3 regions of the Massilimicrobiota sp. SW1139 genome follow, and region 1 is predicted to be linked to each of the others. Evidence: predicted binding sites of a transcription regulator. Region 1 holds the regulator's gene; each other region holds the start of a gene.
What was found. The regulator HrcA, encoded in region 1, represses chaperone genes, less so after heat shock. The targets are predictions, from matches to a motif close to TTTTAGCACTNNNNNNNNNNNAGTGCTAAAA.
Positions count from the first base shown of each region.

Region 1 (8,568 bases):
TAAAGCAAAAGTTGAACCACTAGAGCTTTATGAAAATACAAATGATTATGCTTTTTGTGAAAGAGATTATCTTTATGGACAAAAGATTTTTCATAAAGCTTATTTACAGACATTACTTAAGCAACAGCATCATCCTACATTTTATCACTGGCTAGAACAGCGTTTATCAGACCATCAGGATATAAATGATTATCAGAAATTATTTATTTTAGGTGAAAGAAATGAAAGCATTCATGATGATTATCAGGTTTTGACAGATTTATCTTTAGTCCATATGTTTGCTTTATCAGGTATGCATATTCATATTTTGTATGCTCTCATCAAAAATGTTCTTGGTTTATTTCTGCCACGTTCTTTGTCTCGATTGATAACCTATTTATTGATTGGTTTTTATATTTTTTCTATCCCAATGCTTGTGTCTTTATATCGTGCTTTTTTTGTTTTATTGTTGTATGATTTATTGAAAAAGTGGCTGAATAAATTAGATGTTTTTGCTATTTTGATTATGATATCTTTATTTTATAATCCTTATATCATTTTTAATATTTCTTTTGTTTTTTCTTATTTTGTTTATTTTATTGTTTTATTGACACAACATATGCGTTATTCTTCATTTTGGATTTATTTATCTTCTTTACCTATTATTCTCACACTTAATGCTCAAATTCCACTGATTGCTTTTTTTGTTAGTGATATTTTGAATCTTTTTATTGAATATTTTTATAGTTTATGTATTTTTTCAATTATTTTTCCTGCTTTAGAAATTATTTTAAAATATTATGTAAATGTTTTTCAAAGTATTTTATCATTTTTAGAAACAATCAATCATTTTATTGTTTTTTCAAAACCTACATTAGCATGGCTTGTCTTGTTTTATTTCTTTTATTTTCGGCTTTTATTACGTCAGGAGATCCAGCATCGCTATCGCCATGATATTTGTGCTTTACTTTCATTAATGCTGGTATTAAATGTATGGAGTCAATATAAGATTTATGGAGAAGTGACAATGATTGATGTTGGACAGGGAGATTGTACTTTGATTCGTTTACCAATGAATCAGGGGCATATTTTAATTGATACTGGAGGTCATCAGGAATATGATTTGGCTACACAAACAATTATTCCCTATTTAAAGTCAGTTGGAATTTCACATTTAGATTATGTTTATATTTCTCATGATGATTTTGATCATTGTGGAGCATTAGATTCTTTGCTGGAACATTTTTCAGTTGGACAAGTGATTGATAGTTTTGAAGAGAGTCGACAAATTGGATGTGCTCATATTCAAATGTTAAAAAGTGACAAAGTTTATAGTGATTCGAATGATCAGTCTTTACTCATGTATGTGACTTTACCAGCTATGAATATTCTGTTTATGGGGGATGCTTCTGTTGCTGTTGAAAAGGATATTGAAAAACAGCTTCAAGACTTAGATGTTGATGTTCTTAAAGTATCTCATCATGGAAGTGCAACGGCTACATCAGCCACTTTTTTATCACAAATTCATCCTGAAATTGCAATGATTGGTGTCAAGAAGGATAATATGTATCATCATCCATCATTAGAAGTGATTGAACGATTGCAAAGAAAAGGAATCACAATTTTACGTACTGATCAAGATGGGATGTTTCATATTCGATTTTATGGAAAAGAGCGTTACATTTTAAGATGATTCATGTATAATGATAGGCGTGGGGTGATTCTATGAATTTTGTTATTTATGGTGAAGATAAATTATTAATGGAACAAAGATTGAAGACATTAAAGAAAAAATATCATATTCAGGAAGATGATATGAATATTGTGACATATTGGTGTCAGGACACACCGTTATCATCTATCATAGAAGATGCTTTAACACCACCTTTTTTAAGTGAGTATAAAATGATTGTTGTGAAAAACCCCGTTTTTTTGACAACTCAAAAACAAAAAATAGCAAGTGATGAAGATATTCAAAAATTTATGGATTATTTAAAACTAGACAATCCTACTACAGTTCTTGTCATCTATCATGATCAAAGAAATTTTGATGAAAGAAAAAAAGTTGTTAAAGAGTTGCGTAAAAATGCTCATTTTTATGATATTGAAAAAATGGATGAACATCAATTATATAAAGCCACTCATCAGGCTATTAAAAGTCGTGGCTGTGAGATTGATGAAGAAGCTTTAAGGTTGTTTTTATCACGTATGCCAAATAATTTATTAGAAATTTCTCAGGAAGTTCAAAAACTTTGTTTATATACAAAGCATATTACAACACAGACAGTTGATTTGTTAGTGAGTAAACAGATTGAAGAAAATGTGTTTGAATTAACTCAAGCTATTTTAAACAAGGAAACAGCGAGAAGTTTTCGTATTTATAAAGATCTTATTATGAATAATGAAGAACCAGTGAAATTAATTGTGTTGATTGGAAATGCTATGCGTTTATTATACCAGGTGAAATTATTGGATAGAAAAGGCTATAATGATAAAGAAATAGCCCAAATGTTATCTATTAAATCTGGCCGTTTGTGGTATATTAGACGAGATAGTCGAAATTTTGATTTGAAAGAATTATTGGTTTGTATTGATGAGTTATCACAACTTGATATTGCGATAAAAACAGGAAAAATTGATAAATACAAGGGTTTAGAACTCTTTTTAATGCGAATGGGAGGAAATGGAAAATGGAATCAATGAGAGAATTATTTAAAATTGGTGTTGGGCCCTCTTCATCACATACGATGGGCCCTCAAAGGGCAGCCTTAAAAATAAGTGAAATGTATCCTGAAGCCACACATTTTCATGTTGATTTACATGGTTCATTGGCTTTAACAGGGAAGGGACATTTAACTGATTATATAATTGAAAAGACTTTTGCGCCAAAACCTGTTCAATTTTCTTTTAAAAGTGAAGAATTACCTTTTCATCCTAATGGCATGATTGTTCATGTTTATAAGGATGATGTAAAAATGAAAACGGTAGAAGTTTATTCTATTGGTGGTGGTTCCATCCTATTTAAAGGAGATTTGGCTCAAGATCCAGTTCAGGTATATCAACAAAATACAATGAAAGAAATACTTGACTATGTAGATGTTCATGGTATTTCTTTATATGATTATGTTTTAGAAAATGAAGGTGAAGATTTTGATCATTTTCTTTCTGATATATTGGAAGCTATGTTTGAAAGTGTTGAAAATGGTTTGAAAAAAGAAGGAGTCATTCAAGGAAAGCTAAAATTAAAAAGAGTAGCAAAATCAATGTTTCAACAGGCGCAAAATACGCGACGTGAAGCTGATCGTGAAAGACTATTTATTTCTAGTTATGCTTATGCTGTGTCAGAAGAAAATGCTGATGGTGGACAAATTGTGACAGCACCAACATGTGGGGCGAGTGGTATTATGCCAGCTATTCTTTATTATTGTTATAAGCAATTACATATTGAAAAGAAAGATTTGATTAAAGCTTTAGCTATTGGCGGTTTATTTGGTAATGTTGTTAAAACAAATGCTACAATTTCTGGCGCTGATGGTGGTTGTCAGGCAGAAGTAGGAACGGCCTGTGCAATGGCGGCTGCTACAATGGCTTGGATATATGAACTTAATAATTCGTTAATAGAGTATGCTGCTGAAATGGGATTAGAACACAATCTAGGATTGACTTGTGATCCTGTAGGTGGTTATGTTCAAATTCCATGTATTGAGCGTAATGGATATGGATCATTACGTGCATTAGATGCAGCAATGTTAGCTAAACAGTTAGGTTATTTAAGAAAAAACAAAGTGTCTTTTGATACTATTGTCAAAGTCATGAAAGAAACGGGTAAAGATTTATCTAGTGATTATAAAGAAACCTCTCTAGGTGGATTAGCGAAAGAATTTGGTTTATCATGAGTGCTTTATATGTTCATGTTCCATTCTGTCAGCATATTTGTAGTTATTGTGATTTTTGTAAAGTCTTTTATGATGAAAAATGGGCCTGGGATTATTTAAAAGCTTTATCTTTTGAAATAAAAGATAAAGCTTTATCAACATCTTATGATAGTATCTATATTGGTGGTGGAACACCAACTGCTCTTACTTATCAGCAGCTTCAATACTTATTTGAATTATTAAAACCTTTTTCCAAACAAGTTCAAGAATATAGTATCGAAGTCAATCCAGAAACAATGGATCAAGAAAAATTAGAGCTTTGTTTTCAAAATGGTGTCAATCGTTTAAGCATTGGTGTCCAGACCTTTCGTGATGATTTATTAAAAAAGATTGGTAGAGTTCATACCTCTAAACAAGTTTTAGAACTCATAAAAGATGCTCAAACAATAGGCTTTCAGGATATTAATATTGACTTGATGTATGGTTTACCAGATCAGACATTAGAAGATGTTCAAGCAGATATTCAACAATTATGTCAATTAGACATAGGACATGTTTCCTATTATGCGTTGATTTTAGAGGATCATACAATCTTAAAAAATATGAATTATCAGCCTTTGGATGATGAAGAAGATGCCAAGTGGTATCATTTTATACGACAAGAATTAAAAAAATATGGTTTCCATCAATATGAAGTGAGTAATTATTATCGTTATAAACCATCATTGCATAATCTTGTATATTGGCATTATCAGGATTATGAGGGGATTGGTCTTTCTGCACATTCATTAAAAAAACATCATCGTTATGAAAATACAAAATCTTTGACACGTTATTTGAATCATCATTATTTAGAAAATGATATTCCATTGTCTATGGAGGATTGCTTGTTTGAAAAAATCATGATGGGTTTACGTTTGAATGAAGGGATTTCTCTTGAGGAAATGAATAGATTATTTGATATTGATTTTCAAGTGAAATATCAAGATGTCATTACTAAATATCAAAATATGAATTTTTTAGAAATAACGAATGGATATTTAAAAACAACATCTTTAGGGATGGATTATCTCAATAATATTTTAATAGATTTTTTAGAAGATGAACAGGGATGACCTGTTTTTCATTCTTTTTTAGCACAAAAGTGTTGACAGTGCTAAAAAGATGAGTATAATGTAATTAGCACAAGAGGAAAAGGAGTGCTAAAGGAGGCTATGATATGCTGACAGCTAGGCAATTACTGATTTTAAAATGTATTGTTGAAGAATTTGTGGAAACGGCTGAGCCAGTAGGATCAAAAACCTTAATGACGAAATATCAGCTTCCTTATTCGAGTGCAACAATTAGAAATGAAATGTCGTTTCTAGAAGAACACGGTTACTTAGAGAAGACGCATACGTCTTCAGGGCGTGTCCCATCAACAAAAGGATATCGTTTTTATGTCGATACCTTGATGCAACCTAGTGTAGATGACGAGGTGAAAAATCAGGTTTCAACAATTTTGGGAGACCGACATCGCTCTTTAAATGAAATTATTAAAGAGAGTTGCCAAATTTTAAGTCAATTGACTCATTTGACAACAGTCGCATTAGGACCAAATGCAATTTATGAACATTTACAGAATATTACGCTTGTTCCTTTGTCTGAACATACTGTGACAGCCATTATCGTCACAGATAAAGGACATGTCGAAAATCGAAACTTCAATATTACGAATAATGCTTATATGGAAGATTTAACGAGTTGTGTCAATGTCATGAATGAACTGCTTGATGGAACACCGATGAATCAAGTCGTTTATCGTTTAGAAAGAGATGTCAAACCTATATTAAGTGCTCGTATTAAAGAACATGAAGTTCTATTCAATGCTTTCTTGGAAGCATTTATGAAGTTTGCGAATAACAATGTTTATTTTTCTGGAAAAGAGAATATGTTATATCAGCCAGAATATAACGATGTGAATAAATTACGTCGTTTAGTAACTGCATTTGAAAATTCACAATCTTGGAAAAGTTTGGAACCGATTGCTTTGGAAGATGGTGTAACGGTCAGAATTGGAAGTGATTCACCAATAAAGGATTTAAATGATGTTTCGGTGATTTCAGCTTCGTTTAAAACAGGGAATGAGTCTAAAGGATCTATTTCAGTCATTGGGCCAACACGTATGCCTTATGAGAAAGTCGTTTCTTTAGTTGAGTATATTTCAAAGAGCTTAGAAGAAGTTCTTGTGAGTCAAAATGATGAAGATGATGAATAGAGGTGAAACAATGGCAAAGGAAAAGGAAACTGAAAAAGAAGAAGTGACAGAAGAAGTTGTAGATGAACAAACAAATGAAAATGAAGAAAAGAAAGATGAGAATACAACAGAAAGCTTAGAAAAGCAAATGAAAAAATTGGAAGAAGAAGTCAATACATGGAAAACGGATTATTATAAAGTTTTTGCAGATATGGAAAACTTAAAAAGACGTTTAGAAAAAGAACATCAAAATTCATTAAAATTTATGATGCAGTCATTTATTGAAGAATTACTTCCAGTAGTGGATAATTTTGAACGTTCGTTGAATGTGCAAAATCCAAGTGAAGAAGTTCAAACTTTCTTGAAAGGTTATCAGATGATCTTTGATCAGTTGATGAACATTTTAAAGAAAAATGGTGTAGAAGTGATTGAAGCTCAAGGTAAAGAATTTGATCCAAATCTACATCAGGCAGTTATGACAACACAAGATGAAAATTTTGATCACAATGTTGTTGTAGAAGAACTTCAAAAAGGTTACAAATTGAAAGATCGCGTTATTCGTGCATCTTTAGTCAAAGTCAATGAATAAATTTTAGGAGGATGATCATTATGGGTAATAAAATTATTGGTATTGATTTAGGAACAACAAACTCATGTGTAAGTGTGATGGAAAATGGTGAAGCAAAAGTTATTGCAAATCCTGAAGGATTAAGAACAACTCCATCTGTTGTTGCTTTCAAAAATGGAGAAATTATTGTTGGTGAAGCTGCTAAACGTCAAGCAGTTACAAACAAAGAAACTGTTATGTCAATTAAAAGACATATGGGTACAAGCTATAAAGAACATGTTAATGGTAAAGATTATACACCTCAAGAAATTTCAGCTATGATTTTACAAAACTTAAAAGCAACTGCTGAATCTTATTTAGGTGAATCAGTTAATCGTGCTGTTATTACAGTACCGGCATATTTCAATGATGCTCAACGTCAGGCAACAAAAGATGCTGGTAAAATTGCTGGATTAGAAGTTGAACGTATTATCAACGAACCAACTGCAGCAGCATTAGCATTTGGTGTTGATAAATTAGATAAAGAACAAAAAGTTTTAGTTTATGACTTAGGTGGAGGAACATTTGATGTTTCTATCCTTGATTTAGCTGATGGTATGTTTGAAGTTTTAGCTACTGCTGGTGATAACCATTTAGGTGGAGATGACTTTGACCAAGCTATCATGAACTGGATTGTTGCTGAATTCAAAAAAGAACAAGGTGTTGACTTAAGCAACGATAAAATGGCTATGCAACGTGTAAAAGAAGCTGCAGAAAAAGCAAAGAAAGATGTTTCTGGTATGATGCAAACTCAAATTTCATTACCATTCATTTCTGCTGGTCCAGCTGGTCCATTACATCTTGAATTAACACTAACAAGAGCTAAATTTGATGAATTAACACATGATTTAGTTATGCGTACAGAAGGACCTGTAAGACAAGCATTAAGCGATGCAGGTATGTCTCCAAGTGATATTGATCAAGTTTTATTAGTTGGTGGTTCTACACGTATTATTGCAGTTCAAGAATCAGTAAAGAGATTACTTGGAAAAGAACCTAACAAATCAGTAAACCCTGATGAAGTTGTTTCTATGGGTGCTGCAATCCAAGGTGGAGTTATTGCTGGAGATGTTAAAGACATTGTCTTACTAGATGTAACACCATTATCATTAGGTATTGAAACAATGGGTGGAGTTATGACTGTCTTAATTGAAAGAAATACAACTATCCCAACAACTAAATCACAAATCTTCTCTACTGCTGCTGATAATCAACCTGCTGTTGATATCAACGTATTACAAGGTGAAAGAACAATGGCTAAAGATAATAAACAATTAGGTTTATTTAAATTAGATGGTATTGAACCTGCACCTAGAGGAGTACCTCAAATTGAAGTAACTTTCAGCATTGATGTTAACGGTATTGTTAATGTTAAAGCAAAAGATATGAAAACACAAAAAGAACAATCTATCACTATTCAAAACTCAACTGGTTTAAGTGATGAAGAAATTGATAGAATGGTTAAAGAAGCTGAAGCAAATAAAGCTGATGACGAAAAGAAACGTAAAGATATTGAAACAAGAAATAAAGCAGAACAAATGATTAATGAAATTGATAAAGCTTTAGCTGAACAAGGTGATAAGATTGATGATAATCAAAAAGCTCAAGCTACTGCTTTAAGAGATGAATTAAAGAAAGCATTAGATGCTAACGATATGGCTACACTTGAAGCAAAAATGAGTGAATTAGAACAAGTTGCTCAACAAATGGCAGCATATCAATATCAACAATCACAACAAGGAGCTAATCCAACAGGTGATGCTTCAAATACAGCAACTCAAGATGATGATGTTGTTGATGCAGATTTTACAGAAAAAAATTAAAATAAAGCCAAGGCTTTGCCTTGGTTTTATCTAGTCAAGAGGTGAGAT
Region 1 covers NZ_SJOR01000007.1:57,598-66,165, forward strand. The annotation lists gene E0K96_RS05670 (DNA internalization-related competence protein ComEC/Rec2) at 1-1,672, shown strand, start outside; gene holA (DNA polymerase III subunit delta) at 1,705-2,682, shown strand; gene E0K96_RS05680 (L-serine ammonia-lyase, iron-sulfur-dependent, subunit alpha) at 2,670-3,875, shown strand; gene hemW (radical SAM family heme chaperone HemW) at 3,872-4,969, shown strand; gene hrcA (heat-inducible transcriptional repressor HrcA) at 5,074-6,111, shown strand; gene grpE (nucleotide exchange factor GrpE) at 6,122-6,679, shown strand; gene dnaK (molecular chaperone DnaK) at 6,700-8,520, shown strand.

Region 2 (8,568 bases), on a different contig from region 1:
TCGTTGTTTCTTCTTGAATTTGATAGGGTGGCATTGTATAAAGAAGAATTAATAAAGCGATGCTGGCAATTGTGTAGACAAAAGCAATGACTGTTGGATTAAAAAATTCAATCAGCTGACCAACAATGATAGCTCCCGCAGCATAAGAGATAGAGCCTAGTCCTCTAGCTAAACCAAAATTGATATATTGACCATCTTTCAAGTAATTCATACATATTGTAGAAAATAGGGGAACCATTGCAGCAATCAGACTTAATAGGAAAACATATAAAATCATAATGAGAAAAATAGGCGAAGAGATGATTGTTAAGACAGTAAAGATGACAATCATGATCAGGTATAGGGTGAAAATCAGTTTGTTAATAGATAAACCTTTGATGCGTGATAAAAGGGATGAGATAAATGGAGATAAAAAGATGGACAAAATAGCTCCACCACCTGTCACTATCCCAATATCTGTATTGGATAAACCACGGTATTGTAAAAATATAGCCACATAACCATAAATAGCTAAATAGGATAACCAGAAAAGAATTTGTAATCCATTATATTTCATTTGTAAAGATTTCATTGATTCACCCTCCATAACTTTTGTTTTTTTCAATCATAACAAAAAAAGTATTGAAACGTGTTTTTTTTCATATTATGAAATTACTTTATTTCATCACTCACTGGACTAGATAATGGATGACGAAAATCATTCTTTTTATCGTAACTAATTTTATTTTGAATATTCTGTTCATAGTCTTTTTGAAAAATACAAGAGAAAATGACATTAAAGAGATATTCAATAGAAATTTGTGAAGCAAAAGGAGCTATTTTCGTAAAAATCTTTTCTCTAGAACCAATATTTAAAATATAATCAGCATAATGAGATAAACGGTTATCACCAACTGATGTTAAAACAATGATGGGTGTATTGTTTTCTTTTAAGGTTTGAGCAATCTGAATATTTTCATTGGTTTCTCCTGAATAAGAAATAATCATCGCAATACGTGAGGAATTGGAATTATATGACATAAAGACCTGTTCACCATGTAAAATTCTTAAATTGACATCTCTGGAAATACGCATCATCTTATGTTGAAAACTCATGGCTGCTAATAAGGAATTACCAGAGCCATAAATATCAATATGCTGATGGGGATATAATAAATCAACAATCTTATTTAATTCAGTAAAATCAATAAGTTTAATTGTATCTGCAATGACTTCCTGATAAAGAGAAGATAACTTATGACAAATCATAGGATAACTGTCATCTTTAGAAAAAGGAAAATTGACATCAATACGATCAGTATGATGTAAATCATATTGTAATTCGGCAGAATATTTGATTTTAAAATCATTATAACCTTCTAAACCTATTTTTTTACAGAGTCTGACAATGGTCGCAGGAGAAGTATATGTTTCTTTTGCCAGTTCTTTGACTGACATACTTAAAACTTCTTCACCATGATTTAAAATGTATTTTGCAATTTGTTTTTCTGATTGAGAGAATTCCAGTTCAAATTCTAATTGTGTCATTATACTCATTTTTATCACCAATCCTAGTATACCATGAAACTTTGTTCCATAGAAGTGATGATTTTTACTCTTATTATGAAAAATGATGTTTGATATATTTTTGAAGTATTTTATGATGCTTTGTGTTAGAATAGAATCAGTATTGATGAATGGGTGAAAGGAGATTCATAATGGATATCAAAGAAGCAGTAGAAAAACGACATAGTGTTCGTCAATATTTAGATAAACCCATTGATGATGAAAAAATACAAATATTAGAAAAACAAATTGAAAAATGTAATCAGGAGGGTGATTTGAACATTCAGTTGATTCTCAATGAACCGCGTGCTTTTCAAAGTCAGCTGGCTCATTATGGTAAGTTTAAGGGAGTTCAACATTATATTGCTTTAATTGGTAAGAAGAATAGTCCTGATTTACAGGGTAAATGTGGCTATTATGGAGAGCATCTTGTTTTATTAGCACAACAGTTAGGTTTAAATACATGTTGGGTGGCTTTAACTTATAAAAAAATTCCAGAAGTGCTTCATCTTGATTCTGATGAGAAAATAGTAGCTGTGATTTCAATTGGTTATGGTGAAAATCAAGGAGTGGCTAGACGAAGCAAAGATACGAAAGATGTTATAGAAACAGAGGGAAATCTTCCACAATGGTTTTATGAAGGCGTTCGTTATGCATTATTGGCCCCAACTGCTATGAATCAACAGAAATTTAAGTTTGGTTTTGAAAATGGAAAAGTGAAAGTGAAAAGAGGAATAGGTTTTTATACAAAATTAGATTTAGGTATTGTGAAATATCATTTTGAAATAGGTGCAGGAAAAAATCATTTTCAATGGGACAATGAAGATGATCAAAGATAGGTGATTAAAATGACAGGTAAATACGATTTCTAATAAAATGTTAAGTTGCATTGGATATCGCCTGCCTAAAATAGATAAATACGAACAATTATGAAACAAAGTTTCATATGACAATGCATTTTTTATATAATTATGAAACTAATTTATAAAGTTATGAAAAGATATTTACTCATATGTCAATATCTTTTAAAATGAGAATATAAGAGAAAAAGGAGGACTTTATAAGTGGAAAAGAAAATGCCAAAAGATTTTTATTGGGGTGGTTCTGTATCATCATTCCAAACTGAAGGAGCAAGAAATGAAGGAGGAAAAGGGGTTTGTATTTATGATGTCAGACCAATGAATCCTGAATTTTCAGATTGGAATGTTGCGATTGATGAATATCATCGTTATGATGAAGATATTGCATTAATGAAAGAAATGGGATTTAATTTCTATCGTTTTTCTATTTGCTGGTCAAGAATTATTCCTAATGGAACTTTAGATGAACCTGTTAATGAAGAAGGTGTGAAGTTCTATAGTGATTTAATTGATAAGTTATTGGCAGCAGGTATTGAACCAATGATTACATTAGTTCATTTTGATATGCCTTACCATCTTGTTAAAAATTATAATGGTTTTGCATCTCGTTATGTTGTAGATTGCTTTGAAAGATATGCAAGAGTATGTATTGAAAGATTTGGAGATCGTGTAAAACATTGGATGAGTTTCAATGAACAAAATTTACATGGTCAAATGTTAAGAGTTTCTAATGCTGAAGAAATTCCTGAAGGTGTGAGTGAACCAAAACATTTATATCAAGTTAACCATAATGTCTTTATTGCACATTGTAAAGCTGTTAAAGCATTAAGAGAATTACAACCAGATGCTAAATTCTGTGGTATGGCTGCTGTTACAAATATTTATCCATACACAAATACACCTAAAAACAACTTATTTGCATGGCAAGCTTATCAATATATGAATGGTTTCCATGTTGATGTTTTTGCAAAAGGGAAATATCCAGATTATATGGTAGCTTATCTTGAAAATAGAGGATGGATGCCTCATTTTGAAGAAGGCGATGAAGAATTATTAAAATACACTGTTGATTATATTGCATTCAGTTATTATCGTTCTAATACAGTGACTGAAGGTGAATTTGACTTAGAAAGACCATATCATGAAGTTGTTGGTGAACATATGATCAAAAATCCTCATTGTGAAGCCAATGAATGGGGATGGGAAATTGACCCAATTGGATTTAGATGGACATTAAATGATTTACATACACGTTCTGATTTACCAGTATTCGTTCTTGAAAATGGTATTGGATGGCGTGAAGATATGACTCAAGAAGAAGTAGATGCAATGCTTGCTGCAGGTAAAACAATCGAAGATGATTATCGTATCAACTATCATAGAGATCATATTAAAGAAATGGAAAACGCAATGTTTGAAGATGGTGTTCCTTGTTTAGGATATATTACTTGGGGACCAATTGATATTTTAGCAAGTATGTGTAATATGGATAAACGTTATGGATTTGTTTATGTTAACAGAACAAACAAAGATATCAGAGATTTAAAACGTATTCCTAAAAAATCATTCTATTGGGTTGCTAAAGCATTTAAATCTAATGGTGAAGATTTAGATTAATAAAATCAAAGAATGGCAAGTTGACTTGACCATTCTTTTTTTGATAAAAATTATATTAAAAAAGAATATTCAATGTAGTTATTTTTATGAGACGGATAAAAAAAGAAAAATTAGCACATCTGGGTTGACAGTGCTAAAAGATAGGTGTAAGATACTATTAGCACAAAAATAGATAGAGTGCTAATAAAAGGAGATGTAAATATGGCAGAAAAGAAACAGTTTAAAGCTGAGTCGCAAAGATTATTAGATTTAATGATTAACTCTATTTATACACATAAAGAGATTTTTTTAAGAGAATTGATTTCAAATGCCAGTGATGCTTCAGATAAGTTATATTACAAAGCATTGACTGAAAATTTAAATGGTATTTCAAGAGAAGATTTATCTATTCAAATTGTCATCAATAAAGATCATCGTATGTTATCTATTATTGATCAAGGTATTGGTATGAATGCAGATGAATTAGAAGAACATTTAGGAACAATTGCTAATAGTGGTTCTTTTGAATTTAAACAGGCATTAGAAAAAGGACAAGATGATGTTGACATTATTGGACAATTTGGTGTTGGATTCTATTCAGCATTTATGGTTGCTCATAAGGTGGAAGTGATTTCTAAAAAGTATGGAGAAGATCAGGCTTATATCTGGGAATCTGATACAAGTGATGGATATACAATCAACGAAATTGATTATCCAAATCATGGAACAAGAATTAACTTATATTTAAAAGATAACACTGATGATGAAAATTATGACCAATATTTAGATGAATATGAAATTCAAAGATTAGTTAAGAAATATTCTGATTATGTTCATTACCCAATTAAGATGGATATGACAACTTCTAAGAAAAAAGAAGATAGTGATGAATATGAACAAGTCATTGAAAATAAGACATTAAATTCAATGGTTCCTTTATGGAAAAGACCTAAAAAGGAAATCACAGAAGAAGATTATAATGAATTCTATAAAGATAAATTTAATGATTTTAGCGATCCATTATGTGTTATGCATAACAGTGTAGAAGGAACAATTTCTTATGATTCATTATTATTTATTCCTTCTAAACCGCCAATGAATTACTATTCACAAGATTATGAAAAAGGTTTACAACTTTATTCTCGTGGTGTCTTTATTATGGATAAAGCCAGTGAACTTGTTCCTGAACATTTCAGATTTGTGAAAGGTTTAGTAGATTCACAGGATTTATCATTAAATATTTCTCGTGAAATGTTACAACATGATCGTCAATTGAGAATTATTGCTGATAAAATTGAAAAACGTATTCAAAGTGAACTTGAAAAAATGTTAAAGAATGATCGTGAAAAATATGAAGAATTCTTTAAGAGTTTTGGATTACAGTTAAAATTCGGTATTTATAACAGCTATGGTATGTTAAAAGATAAATTACAAGATTTATTGTTATATTATAGTGCAAATGAAAAGAAAATGATAACTTTCAATGAATATGTTGAAAACATGAAAGATGGTCAAAAAGAAATCTATTTTGCCAGTGGCGAAAGCTATGAAAAGATTGATCATTTACCAACAGTAGAAATGGTTAAAGATAAAGGATTTGATATTCTTTATATGATTGATAATGTAGATGAATTCTGTATTCAGATGTTAAGAGATTATAAAGAAAAACCATTTAAAAATATCAATCAAGGTGATTTAGATATTGATAGTGAAGAAGAAAAGAAAGAGTTAGAAAAAGTCAGTGAAGATAATAAAGACTTAATCTCAACTCTTAAAGATGCATTGAAAGATAAAGTTCAAGATGTCAAAGTATCTTCACGTTTAAAAACACATCCTGTTTGTTTGGTAAGTAGCGAAGGTGTTTCTTTTGAAATGGAAAAAGTTCTCAATCAAATGCCTGATGGACAAAATATCAAAGCAGGAAGAATTTTAGAAATTAATCCAAATCATGCAATCTTTACAGCTTTACAATCTTTATTTGAAAAAGATAAAGATAAAATTAATGATTATGCATCATTGTTATATGATCAGGCTTTATTAATTGAAGGATTTAGTATTGATGATCCTGTTGAATTTTCTAATAAGGTTTGTCAATTAATGGTAGATGCAAATAAATAAGTCATTGGAGGAAACGGTTTTGATAAATCGTTTCTTTTTTTATGTTATAATAGATTTGGGTGACGAATTATGATAAAAAAGGGTATTTCTATAATGATTATAAGTTGTTTATTAATATTGATAACAGGTTGTCAATCTCAAGACGGATCTCAACAGGCGAATCTAACAGAATATCGTTTTGCAGGTTATTATGATTGGTTTTTAGGAAAAGAGGAATATGAAGATTTTATGACATATGTCTCTAATGATCAATCTTTAAAGATTGATTCTCAATATGGTGAAAAGATTTATCGAGATGGTAAATATCTGATTATTGAAGCAACTGATGAACAAAAACAAGCACTGGTCAATCAAAATAAGAAGCTTATTGAACAGGCTACACAAGAATTTATGAAAATGGGAGAAGATTATCAGATGGATTATAGTGATGATTATTCGTCTATGACAATTTGGATTGATCAGGAACATTTTGTAGATATTTTTTCAAGTGAAGCTTTTCAAGTAGGTGGGAACATGCTTGGCATTATAAGTCTTGTTACAGCGAGTCGTGTATTGACAACGGGAAATTGTGATAGTGCTGTTGAAATTCATATTATTAATTTAGATAGTGACTATCAGGTTGCAGAAGCTATTTTTCCGTATGAATCTATTCAGATCACTTCTCAAGATTGGCTGACAAGTCAACAAAATGATGTGACTGACTCTTCAAAACTGGAAGGTTATTCAAGAGTTTTAGCAACAGTCATTGAAAAAAATGACAATCAGATTTTTTTCAAGCCTGAATCAACTTCATCTGATTACCAAAAAGATGAAAAGCTATGCTTGTGTTTAGATAGTGTTTATGGAGAAGATGTTTTTATACCTTATCAGTTATCAAAAGGTGATCAAGTCTATTTAACATTGAATGGAAATTATGCTCTTCATGATGATGGTGATGAAATTCCTGATATTGCTCCAATGGCAATCATTCCTGTACAATATATAGATGATGCTATGTAACTTTATTTGCAAAACGGATTTATCAAGATTATAATAAGGATAGGTGATGAAAACATGGAATTAAATGAAGTTTTGAATAAAAGAAAAAGTACAAGAAGACAATATCTGTCAAAAAAAGTTGATGATAATGTAATTCGTCAGGTTATTGAAGCGGCGATTTTAGCGCCTTCATGGAAGAACTCACAGGTGACACGTTATTATATTGCTAAATCAAAAGAAGCTTTACAGCAGGTTAAAGGTTCATTGCCAGAATTCAATCAGGAAAATGTTGGTCAAGCTCCTGTTTTAATTGTTTCCACGATTGTTTTGAATCGTTCTGGTTATAATAAAGATGGCACACCAACGAATGAACTTGGCAATGGATGGGGATATTATGATTGTGGTATGCATAATATGAATCTTTTGTTGAAGGCAACAGAATTAGGATTATCTACGTTGGTTATGGGTATTCGTGATGAACAGAAAATAAAGGAAATATTTGCGATTCCTGATAGTCAAGCCGTTGTTAGTGTTATCGCTTTAGGTTATAGTGATATGGAAATTGAAAGACCACAACGTAAAACATTTGAAGATATAACAGTAATGAAATGAGGAAAGATATGATAGTTTTATATATTATTGGTGGATTTGTTTGTTTATTATTGGCTATATATGTATTAGATCGTAGAGAAAAAATGTCAAAAAAGATTAAACAAATCAAAGAACAAAAACAAGAAATTCAAGAACTGAATAATCAATTAGATGAGATTCAATACCAACTTGATTTGATGGATGAGTCTATTCAAAAGGCTCATGATATAAGTTCACAAATTTTATTTTATATGAAAAAAATAAAATGATTTTTTGTGAATATAATAAAATAATGATAGCTTTTATAGTAAAATTCAAAATATAATGATTTATATAAATAAAAAGTAAAAAAAGTGTTGACATGTTTATGCAAATGCATATAATAAAAGCATATAAAAAATTCGATGAAAAAGAGAGTAGTTTAAACAAATATCAAGCGAGCTGATGTTGGTGTGAGATCAGTATAGGCGTTTAAATGAACCGCACTTTGGAGAACGATGCTTGAAAGAAGTAGGGTATCGAGTGAATCTGCTTTAAGGATAGAGGTGGATATATCTTTGATATATCAAAAAGAGTGGTACCGCGATGATTTCGTCTCTTAGTTCAACTAAGAGACGTTTTTTTATACAAAGGGGGAATTGATTTTGATGAGGATGAGTTTACGGCGATGATTGATTAAAATCACAGAAGCTATAAAATAAATAAAATCAAAAAAGAAAGAAGAGGGAATGAAAATGAAAAAATTATTTAAAGGATTATTAGTTGCCGCTATGGCATTAACAATGACAGCATGTGGTGGAGGAGAAAGTGGTTCAAATGAACAAAAGTTATTGATTGGTATTTCTCCTGATTATGCACCTTATGAATCATTAAATACTGA
Region 2 covers NZ_SJOR01000022.1:15,445-24,012, forward strand. The annotation lists gene E0K96_RS10265 (MFS transporter) at 1-571, opposite strand, end outside; gene E0K96_RS10270 (MurR/RpiR family transcriptional regulator) at 652-1,536, opposite strand; gene E0K96_RS10275 (nitroreductase family protein) at 1,698-2,384, shown strand; gene E0K96_RS10280 (glycoside hydrolase family 1 protein) at 2,610-4,022, shown strand; gene htpG (molecular chaperone HtpG) at 4,224-6,119, shown strand; gene E0K96_RS10290 (hypothetical protein) at 6,189-7,118, shown strand; gene E0K96_RS10295 (nitroreductase family protein) at 7,173-7,709, shown strand; gene E0K96_RS10300 (hypothetical protein) at 7,718-7,957, shown strand; T-box leader at 8,084-8,290, shown strand; gene E0K96_RS10305 (transporter substrate-binding domain-containing protein) at 8,423-8,568, shown strand, end outside.
Region 2: htpG (molecular chaperone HtpG) is a predicted target of HrcA. The motif match lies at 4,131-4,161, and genes of this name have one in related genera.

Region 3 (8,568 bases), on a different contig from region 1:
GTCTAATCAATGGCAAATTATACGTATGGGTGCAGATATCAAAATTAAATGTTTAGGGTGTGGAGCCATTGTTATGTTTTCTCGTCGTGATTTTGAAAAACGTTTAAAAAAGGTTATACCAGCTCATGAAAATACGTCTGATTGAAGAAAAAGATAATAAAGAAGTCGAAAAACTGATTAGAGATTGTCTGATAGAATTTGGTGGTAATAAACCAGGGTGTGCCTGGGAAGATAAAGATTTAGGACAATTTTATCAAGTTTATCAACCTGCTCATAAACAATATCTTGTGGTTGTTGAAAATGATCATGTTGTTGGTGGTTGTGGTATAGGACCAGTGGAAGGCAAAGAAGGTATATGTGAATTGCAGAAAATGTATTGTTATAAGGCGATACGTGGTACAGGCATAGCACAAGAATTATTAAACCTGTCCTTAGATTTTGCAAAGACATACTATCAGCAATGTTATCTGGAAACATTTTCCAATATGATAGCAGCCAATCGTTTCTACTTAAAAAATGGATTTATTCCGTTGAAGCAGCCCCTTATTCAAGGACCACATTATGCTTGTGATAGATGGTATATAAAAGATTTATAGGAGTGATTGAGAATGTTATTTGAACATCAATATCAATTTTCTAAACGTATGCAAATGCATGATATTACTGAAATCGTCAAACAGGATATTAATTACTGCCACATAGATGAAGGAATTGTTGTGGTATACACACCACATACAACGGCTGGAATCACTGTCAATGAAAATGCGGATCCTGATGTTGTCAGAGATATGATCAATGCTTTTGAACGTGCTTTTCCTACAGAACATTTGGATTATCATCATTTTGAGGGGAATTCACATGCCCATATTAAGTCAACTCTTTTTGGCCCAAGTCAGACTTTTATCATTCATCGTGGTCAACTTTTATTAGGAATATGGCAAGGCATTTATCTATGTGAATTTGATGGACCTAGGCAAAGAACTTTTTATGTTAAAATAATGGAGGGCTAAGATGAAAGACTTTTATGAAACTTCAAGACTGATTCTTAGACATTTTCGTATGGGAGATGAACAGGCTTTATATGAATTATTAAGTGATCCTGATGTTAATCGTTTTTTACCTATGTTTCCATTACAGAGTGTCGAGGAAGCAAAAGATTATTTGCAGACGCATTATTTAGATAAATATAAAAATCAAGATGGTTATTATTATGCAATCTGTTTAAAGGAAAATGATAGACCTATTGGATATATTCAAATCAGTGGTGATGAGAGTCATGATTTTGGCTATGCTTTAAGAAAAGAGTTTTGGCATCAGGGAATAGTGAGTGAAGCAGCTTTAAAAATGGTTGAAGAATTAAAAACACCTGATTTGCCATACATTACTGCAACGCATGATGTTTGTAATCCTCATAGTGGAAATGTCATGAAAAAGATTGGTATGAAATATTGCTATTCTTATAAGGAACAATGGATGCCTAAAAATATTTTAGTTACTTTTAGAATGTATCAGTATAATTTTAAAAAGGATGAGGATTTTATTTATTTAAAATATTGGAATAAATATCCTCATCATATTGAAAAAGACATTTAATGTCTTTTTTTTTGTTTCTTGACAAAAAAGGACGATATGTCTAAACTAAAAAACGTTAGGGGAGGGAAAATTGTGGATAAAGATAGAATGGGGTCACAAAAAGTTTTAAGTTTATTGATTGAACTATCTATACCAGCTATGATTGGGATGATTGTTAATGCTATTTATAATATTGTAGATAGAATGTTTATTGGTAATGCTCCAGATTTAGGATCATTAGGTTTAGCAGGAATTACTGTGTCTTATCCAGTGACTTTAATTTTGATGGCATTAAGCTTAATGGCAGGGGTTGGAGGAGCAACACGTTTTTCTATTGCTTTAGGTGCCAAGGAAGATGAAGATGCTCAATATTATCAGGGCAATGCTTTAATGATTACAGTTATCTTTGGTATTGTTTTTATGGTTTTAGGTAATATTTTCATGGATCCTATATTAACTATACTTGGAGCTAGTGAAAAGGTTTTACCTTATGCCAGTGATTATTTGAGTATTATTTTATATGGTGGTGTTTTTCAATGTGTAGCCATGTGTGGAAACAATTTCTCACGTGCCCAAGGAAATGCTAAAAACGCTATGGTTTCACAGCTGTTAGGAGCAGGTTTTAATATTGTTTTTGACTATATTTTAATTGTTCAATTTCATATGGGAATGGAAGGTGCTGCACTTGCGACAATTGGTGGACAATGTTTAAGTATGATATGGCAATTGTCTTTCTTATTTGGAAAAAGAGGAATCATTCCATGTCGTTTATCACATATGAAATTAAAAAAACATTATGCATATATGATCATGAAAACAGGTTTACCAGCCTTTTTAATGCAATTATCAACAAGTGTTTTAAATATTGTTATTAATGGAACATTAGGTTTGTATGGTGGGGATTTAGCTATTTCAACAGTAGGAATTATTACAAGTGTTCAAACACTTATGTTGATGCCATTAACAGGTATGACACAAGGACAGCAGCCTATTATTAGTTATAATTATGGTGCTAAGAATTATCATCGTGTTAAAGAAACATTAAAGTATACGATTATAGGTTCTAGTATTCTTTCTTGTTTAGGATTTTTAGTGATTCAATTATTCCCATCAATGATTATTTCTATATTTAATCAAGAGCCAGCAATTATTGAATTAGGAAATAGTGCTTTACGTATTTGGTTTATTTGTTTACCATTAGTTGGATGTCAAACAATGTGTGCCAATTTCTTTCAGGCAATTGGAATGGTTAAACAATCCAGCTTTCTTAATTTATTAAGACAATGCTTATTATTGATACCATTGATCTTAATTCTTTCTTGGATTTTTGGATTATATGGTGTCTTTATTGCTGTACCAATTGCAGATTCCATAGCATTTATCATTACAATGTATCTTATTCAAAGACGTTTAAAGACTTTTGTTGTTGCATAAAGAGAAAGTATGATTTTTATGATCATACTTTTTTGATTATATTCAATATAATAAAAAGTATTGATTATCATAGCTATCATCTATGACAATCAATACTTAGGGATGATTTATTGTTTTTTTACGTAAGCAATTAAACGGGCTCCAGGACCAGCATGTGTACCAATAACCGGTCCAACAATACCATGTAATGTTTCACCAAAATGTAAAGTTTTCCTTAATGTATTTTCAAACTTATCTAAACCATCAGATGAGCCAGTATATCCGATACAGATAGGTTCATCTAAATCCATTTCACCATCTTGTTGAATTAAGTCAATAATTTTAGCAGTAGCTTTTTGAGTTCCTCTAGCTTTCGCAAATACTTCTAATTTACCTTTATCAAAACCAATAATAGGTTTGAATTTTAAAAGCGTTCCTGCTGTTGCGGCTGTTCTTGATAAACGTCCACCTTTATATAAATATTCTAATGTATCTACAAAAGCAAATAAGCGAATACGATGTTTATATGCTTCTAAAAATGTATAGAGATCTTGAGCATTCATACCTTCATTTCTTAATGCAACTGCTTTTAATATAAGCAATCTTTGCATTTGTGTTGTTCCTAAGCTATCAATCACATAAATATCATCATAATCAACTAAATCTTTTGCAAGATTAGCACTTTGATATGTTCCACTAATAACACTAGACAAAGTTATAACAATAACACTATCATTGTTGTTTTTTGCTGTTTCATACAAATCAACAAAGTCTTGTGGTGATGGTTGTGATGTAGATGGTAATGTTTGACTATTAACTAATAAATCATAAAATTCTTCTGGTTGTAAATCAATACGGTCTTTATATTCTTTTCCATCAATAATGACTTTTAAAGGCACAACTTCAATATTGAGTTCCTTTGCATATTTTAAATCAATATCAGATGTAGAATCAGTAATTATTTTTATCATTTTTCTTTTCCTCCGTCATAAATATTCTAATTGTACGAAGCATTTTCTCTAAAGATTTCACTTCTTCTTTACTAAACAGTTTTTCAATTTCTTTAAGGGCTTTTTTAATATAATGATCATTTTCACGATAAAACTCCAAGAATTTACTTGTAACTTTTAAATGATAAGATCGTTTATCTTCTTGACTGACTGTTTTATTTAAATATCCTTTTTCTACCAATTGATTGACTTTATATGTAGCATTAGGCTGTGAAATCCCCATATATTTAGCATATTCTAAAATAGTGGGTTCACCTAACATATAAATAATATCTAAGCTAAATGCTTCTTGCATTGTGAGTTCTTTAGAAGTTGCACACATAGATGAATAAAAATTCATTTTGAATATATTATAAACAGCCTGAAATTCCTGACTTAGCATATAACCTCCTCATAAATACTTAAAATATTTTAAGTATAGTATAAATTATTTTTAATGAAAGTCAATTATAAAACACAGAATTGCAATGATAATTGCTGCAAAAATATCACTTATATGATGGACCCCACTTAAAATACGTGTTAAACTGACAATCAATGCAATGATACATGCAAAAACGCCAATATAAAAATGAGCATAAAAACATACAAAAGCAATAATACAGGCACTAACAGTATGACGACTTGGAAAAGATTCGCCATGTTTATGACCTCTTAAGGGTTGAATATCCATATGATCATAGGGACGGGGACGATTCACTATTTTTCTAAAAACCGTCACAATCACAAAAGCTATACATGGTCTTAGAATGGCATCTATCAAATAAGGACTGTGAATATACCATAAATAGATCAAGACACATGGATATAAGATAAACGTTACATAAGGACAATATTGTGTTAAAAAAATAATGATTTTTTCTAAACGAGGACGTTGTCTTATATACGCTAACATGGACTGATAAAAACATTCCAAAGCTCTCACCCTTTCTTTACCATTATATCGAAAATATGTGATGAAAACAAATAAAATAAAAATTTTAAAAGATAAGTGCAATGATATTTGTAGATTATACAAAATACACTGACGAATAAATAGAAAATAGTGTAGAGTCGTGTCATTGAAGGGATTATTTGAAATTGATATAATGTAAATAGAGTATGATTGATGGAGATAGGACATAATGAAAATCACAGGAACGAAAAGTTATATACAAATTGAAGATGATAATGGCAATATAGCAAGATTTGATGGTGAAGTTTGTTTCAATGATTTTTATGCATGGGCTGATTCAATCTGTTGGATTAAACATCAAGGAGAAATAACGGATCAGGATAGAATTCATTTGATTTATCAGGCAACACAATATGGGAAGGATCATGATATCAAGATATTGTTCTTTGATAATGATAATAAAGTCATGTTTGAAGCAGAGCTTGGATTGAAAACGGAAGTTTATTGGGCTAAAAACGATCTTATCTTTATAGCTGTTATTTTGTTGTCAATGATTTTTCCAATCGTGTTTATTGCTGTGTTAGATGTTGTGAGTTCAATGTTTTTATTTGCTTTGAGTGTGGGTGCCATCATTTTTGTAAGTCCCTTTATCTTGTGGGGAATTTCTATATGTAGATTCCAGATGATTGCTAAGGGAGATGATATAAAGATGAGACCAGTCATAGGGACAAGCTATACATTTCCTGTAACAGAAATAACAAGAGTTGAAAGAAAGGTAAAAAATGTATATGGATGGCAAGAATGTGTTAAGATTGTGATTTATATAAAAAATAAAAAAATAACACTTCGTCGAAGTATGATAGGGTTTGATGACATGGATGCCTATCTTTTGCGACATGTTGATCATATTATATAAAAATATATCTTTGATATGATTTGATAAAGTATGATAAGAGGCTGTTTATAGTTTAAAAATGTTTTTAGCACTCTGGTATTGACAGTGCTAAATGATAGGTATATAATAATATCAGAAATAAGGAAAGAGAATAAAAAAGGCATTCCTTACTTCTCATATCAAACATTGTTCATTCTCTAACAATGCTTAGAATTATTCATAAGAGGTGATATATATGTTAATGCCTAGTATTTTTGGAGAAAGTTTATTTGATGACTGGTTTGATGATTTTGACAAGGAATTCTTTGGAAAGAAAAATCCATTGTATGGAAAACATTCAAGAAATGTGATGAAGACAGATGTCAGAGAAATGGAAGGAACATATGAATTGGATGTGGATCTTCCAGGCTTCAAGAAAGAAGATGTGGAATTGACATTTGACAATGGCTATTTGACAATCTCAGCTAAAAAGAGCTTAAATAAAGATGAGAAGAATAAAGAAGGACAATATATCCGACAGGAAAGATATGCAGGAAGCATGAGTCGAAGCTTCTATGTGGGAGAAAGTGTACCACAAAGTGATATCAAGGCTAAATTTGAAGATGGAGTCTTGAGAATATCAATACCAAAACAGGATATGAAAGTCATCGAAAACAACAATACAATTACGATTGAATAAGCAGGGTTAAAACAACCCTGCTTTACATATTCTTAAACAAAATTTTATATAAAATGATAGTAAGCTCATGAAAAAGAGCATATATTAAGGACAGTTATCAGGTTTTCTCTCCACAATAACATTCTTTATACTGATAACCAAGTGGGTTAACCACTTTTTTTTATTGTACAACTACCGCTGTGCCAGATACAGTCACCATTAACATACCATTATCAGCACCTAAAACTTCATAATCAACATCAATTCCTACAACGGCATTTGCACCTTTTTGATAAGCACGTTCTTCTAACTCTCTTAATGCATTTTCTCTAGCTTCTAACAATTCATTTTCATATGTGGCAGATCTTCCACCAAAAAAATTAGATAATCCTGCAGTAAAGTCTTTTATAAAGTTAATACCAGAAATAACCTCACCAAAAACAATACCTTTGTATTCGATAATTTCTTTTCCTTCAACAGAAGGTGTTGTTGTTAAAATCATATAATCGCCTCCTTACTTTTAAAATATCATATTTGTTTGGAAAAGATGTGTATTTTACAGTTAATAAGATTGCCTTTTTGATTATTTTTCGCTAAAATGGAATGGAGTTAAGGAGTGATGAAAAAATGGCATTAACAGCCGGTATTGTAGGACTTCCTAATGTAGGTAAGTCAACATTATTTAATGCAATTACAAATGCACAGGTCGAAGCTGCCAACTACCCATTTGCAACAATTGATCCAAATGTGGGAGTGGTAGAAGTCCCTGACTTTCGATTAGATGAATTAACAAAGATTTTTAATCCTAAAAAAACAATTCCAACGACTTTTGAATTTACTGATATAGCAGGTCTTGTTAAAGGGGCAAGTCGTGGAGAAGGACTAGGAAATAAGTTTTTAGCAAACATTCGTGAAACAGATGCGATTTGTGAAGTTGTTCGTTGTTTTAGAGATAAAGACATTACACATGTTGATGGAGATGTTGATCCTGTAAGAGATGTTGAAACAATCAATTTAGAATTGATTTTTGCAGATTTAGAAACAGTTGAAAAACGTATTGGAAAAATTGAAAAGAAAGCAAAATCAGGTGATAAAGAAGCCAAAGCTGAAATGGATGTTTTAGCACCATTAAAAGAAACTTTAGAAGCAGGAAAACCAGCAAGAGTGATGACTTTTTCAAAAGAAGATATGGATATTGTCAAACAATACACATTATTAACAATGAAACCATTAATTTATGTGGCTAATCTTGGTGAAGAAGACTTAGAAAATCCTGAAAGTAATCCATATTATGTTGCATTAAAGGATTATGCAACCAAAGAAAATTGTGATGTTGTTCCTATCTGTGCCAAAATTGAAAGTGAACTAGTTGGACTTGATAAAGAAGAAAAACAGATGTTTTTAGATGATTTAGGGATTGATGAAAGTGGTTTAGATAAATTAATTAAAGAAGCTTATGCTTTATTAGGTTTAAATACTTTCTTTACTGTTGGAGCTGATGAAGTTAGAGCATGGACATTTAAAAAAGGAATGTTAGCTCCAGAAATGGCAGGAATTATTCATACTGATTTCCAAAAAGGATTTATCAAAGCAGAAACATATAGCTATGATGATTTAATGGAATATGGCAGTGAACATGCTTTAAGAGAAGCTGGAAAAATTCGTCAGGAAGGAAAACAATATGTAGGACATGATGGAGATATTATGTTCTTCAAATTTAATGTATAATGAACAAAATAATCAGAAGAATATTACTTTTTATATGTATTTGTGTTTTTCTATTTTCAGCTTTTCAATTAGGAAAAATCTTTTATAATTATTATACAATTGAAAAAGAAAGTGCAGAATTAGTGACTCAATATGTAGAAGAACCAGAAGAAGAAAAAGAAGATCCATTAAAACGTGTTGTTAATTTTGAAGAACTACAAAATATTAATTCTGATGTGATTGGATGGTTATATATTCCTGATACAAAAATTGATGAACCTATATTAAAAGGTGAAAACAATGATACTTATTTATATACAGATTTATATATGAAATCTAATACAGCAGGAAATGTATTTATTGATGAAATTAATTCCAGAGATTTTAGTGATGATAGTACCATCATATATGGTCATAA
Region 3 covers NZ_SJOR01000019.1:9,709-18,276, forward strand. The annotation lists gene E0K96_RS09645 (DUF951 domain-containing protein) at 1-145, shown strand, start outside; gene E0K96_RS09650 (GNAT family N-acetyltransferase) at 126-596, shown strand; gene E0K96_RS09655 (secondary thiamine-phosphate synthase enzyme YjbQ) at 609-1,010, shown strand; gene E0K96_RS09660 (GNAT family N-acetyltransferase) at 1,012-1,593, shown strand; gene E0K96_RS09665 (MATE family efflux transporter) at 1,666-3,006, shown strand; gene E0K96_RS09670 (DegV family protein) at 3,114-3,956, opposite strand; gene E0K96_RS09675 (MarR family transcriptional regulator) at 3,937-4,377, opposite strand; gene E0K96_RS09680 (phosphatase PAP2 family protein) at 4,429-4,890, opposite strand; gene E0K96_RS09685 (hypothetical protein) at 5,120-5,806, shown strand; gene E0K96_RS09690 (Hsp20/alpha crystallin family protein) at 6,021-6,464, shown strand; gene E0K96_RS09695 (putative heavy metal-binding protein) at 6,625-6,945, opposite strand; gene ychF (redox-regulated ATPase YchF) at 7,071-8,171, shown strand; gene srtB (class B sortase) at 8,171-8,568, shown strand, end outside.
Region 3: E0K96_RS09690 (Hsp20/alpha crystallin family protein) is a predicted target of HrcA. The motif match lies at 5,869-5,899, and genes of this name have one in related genera.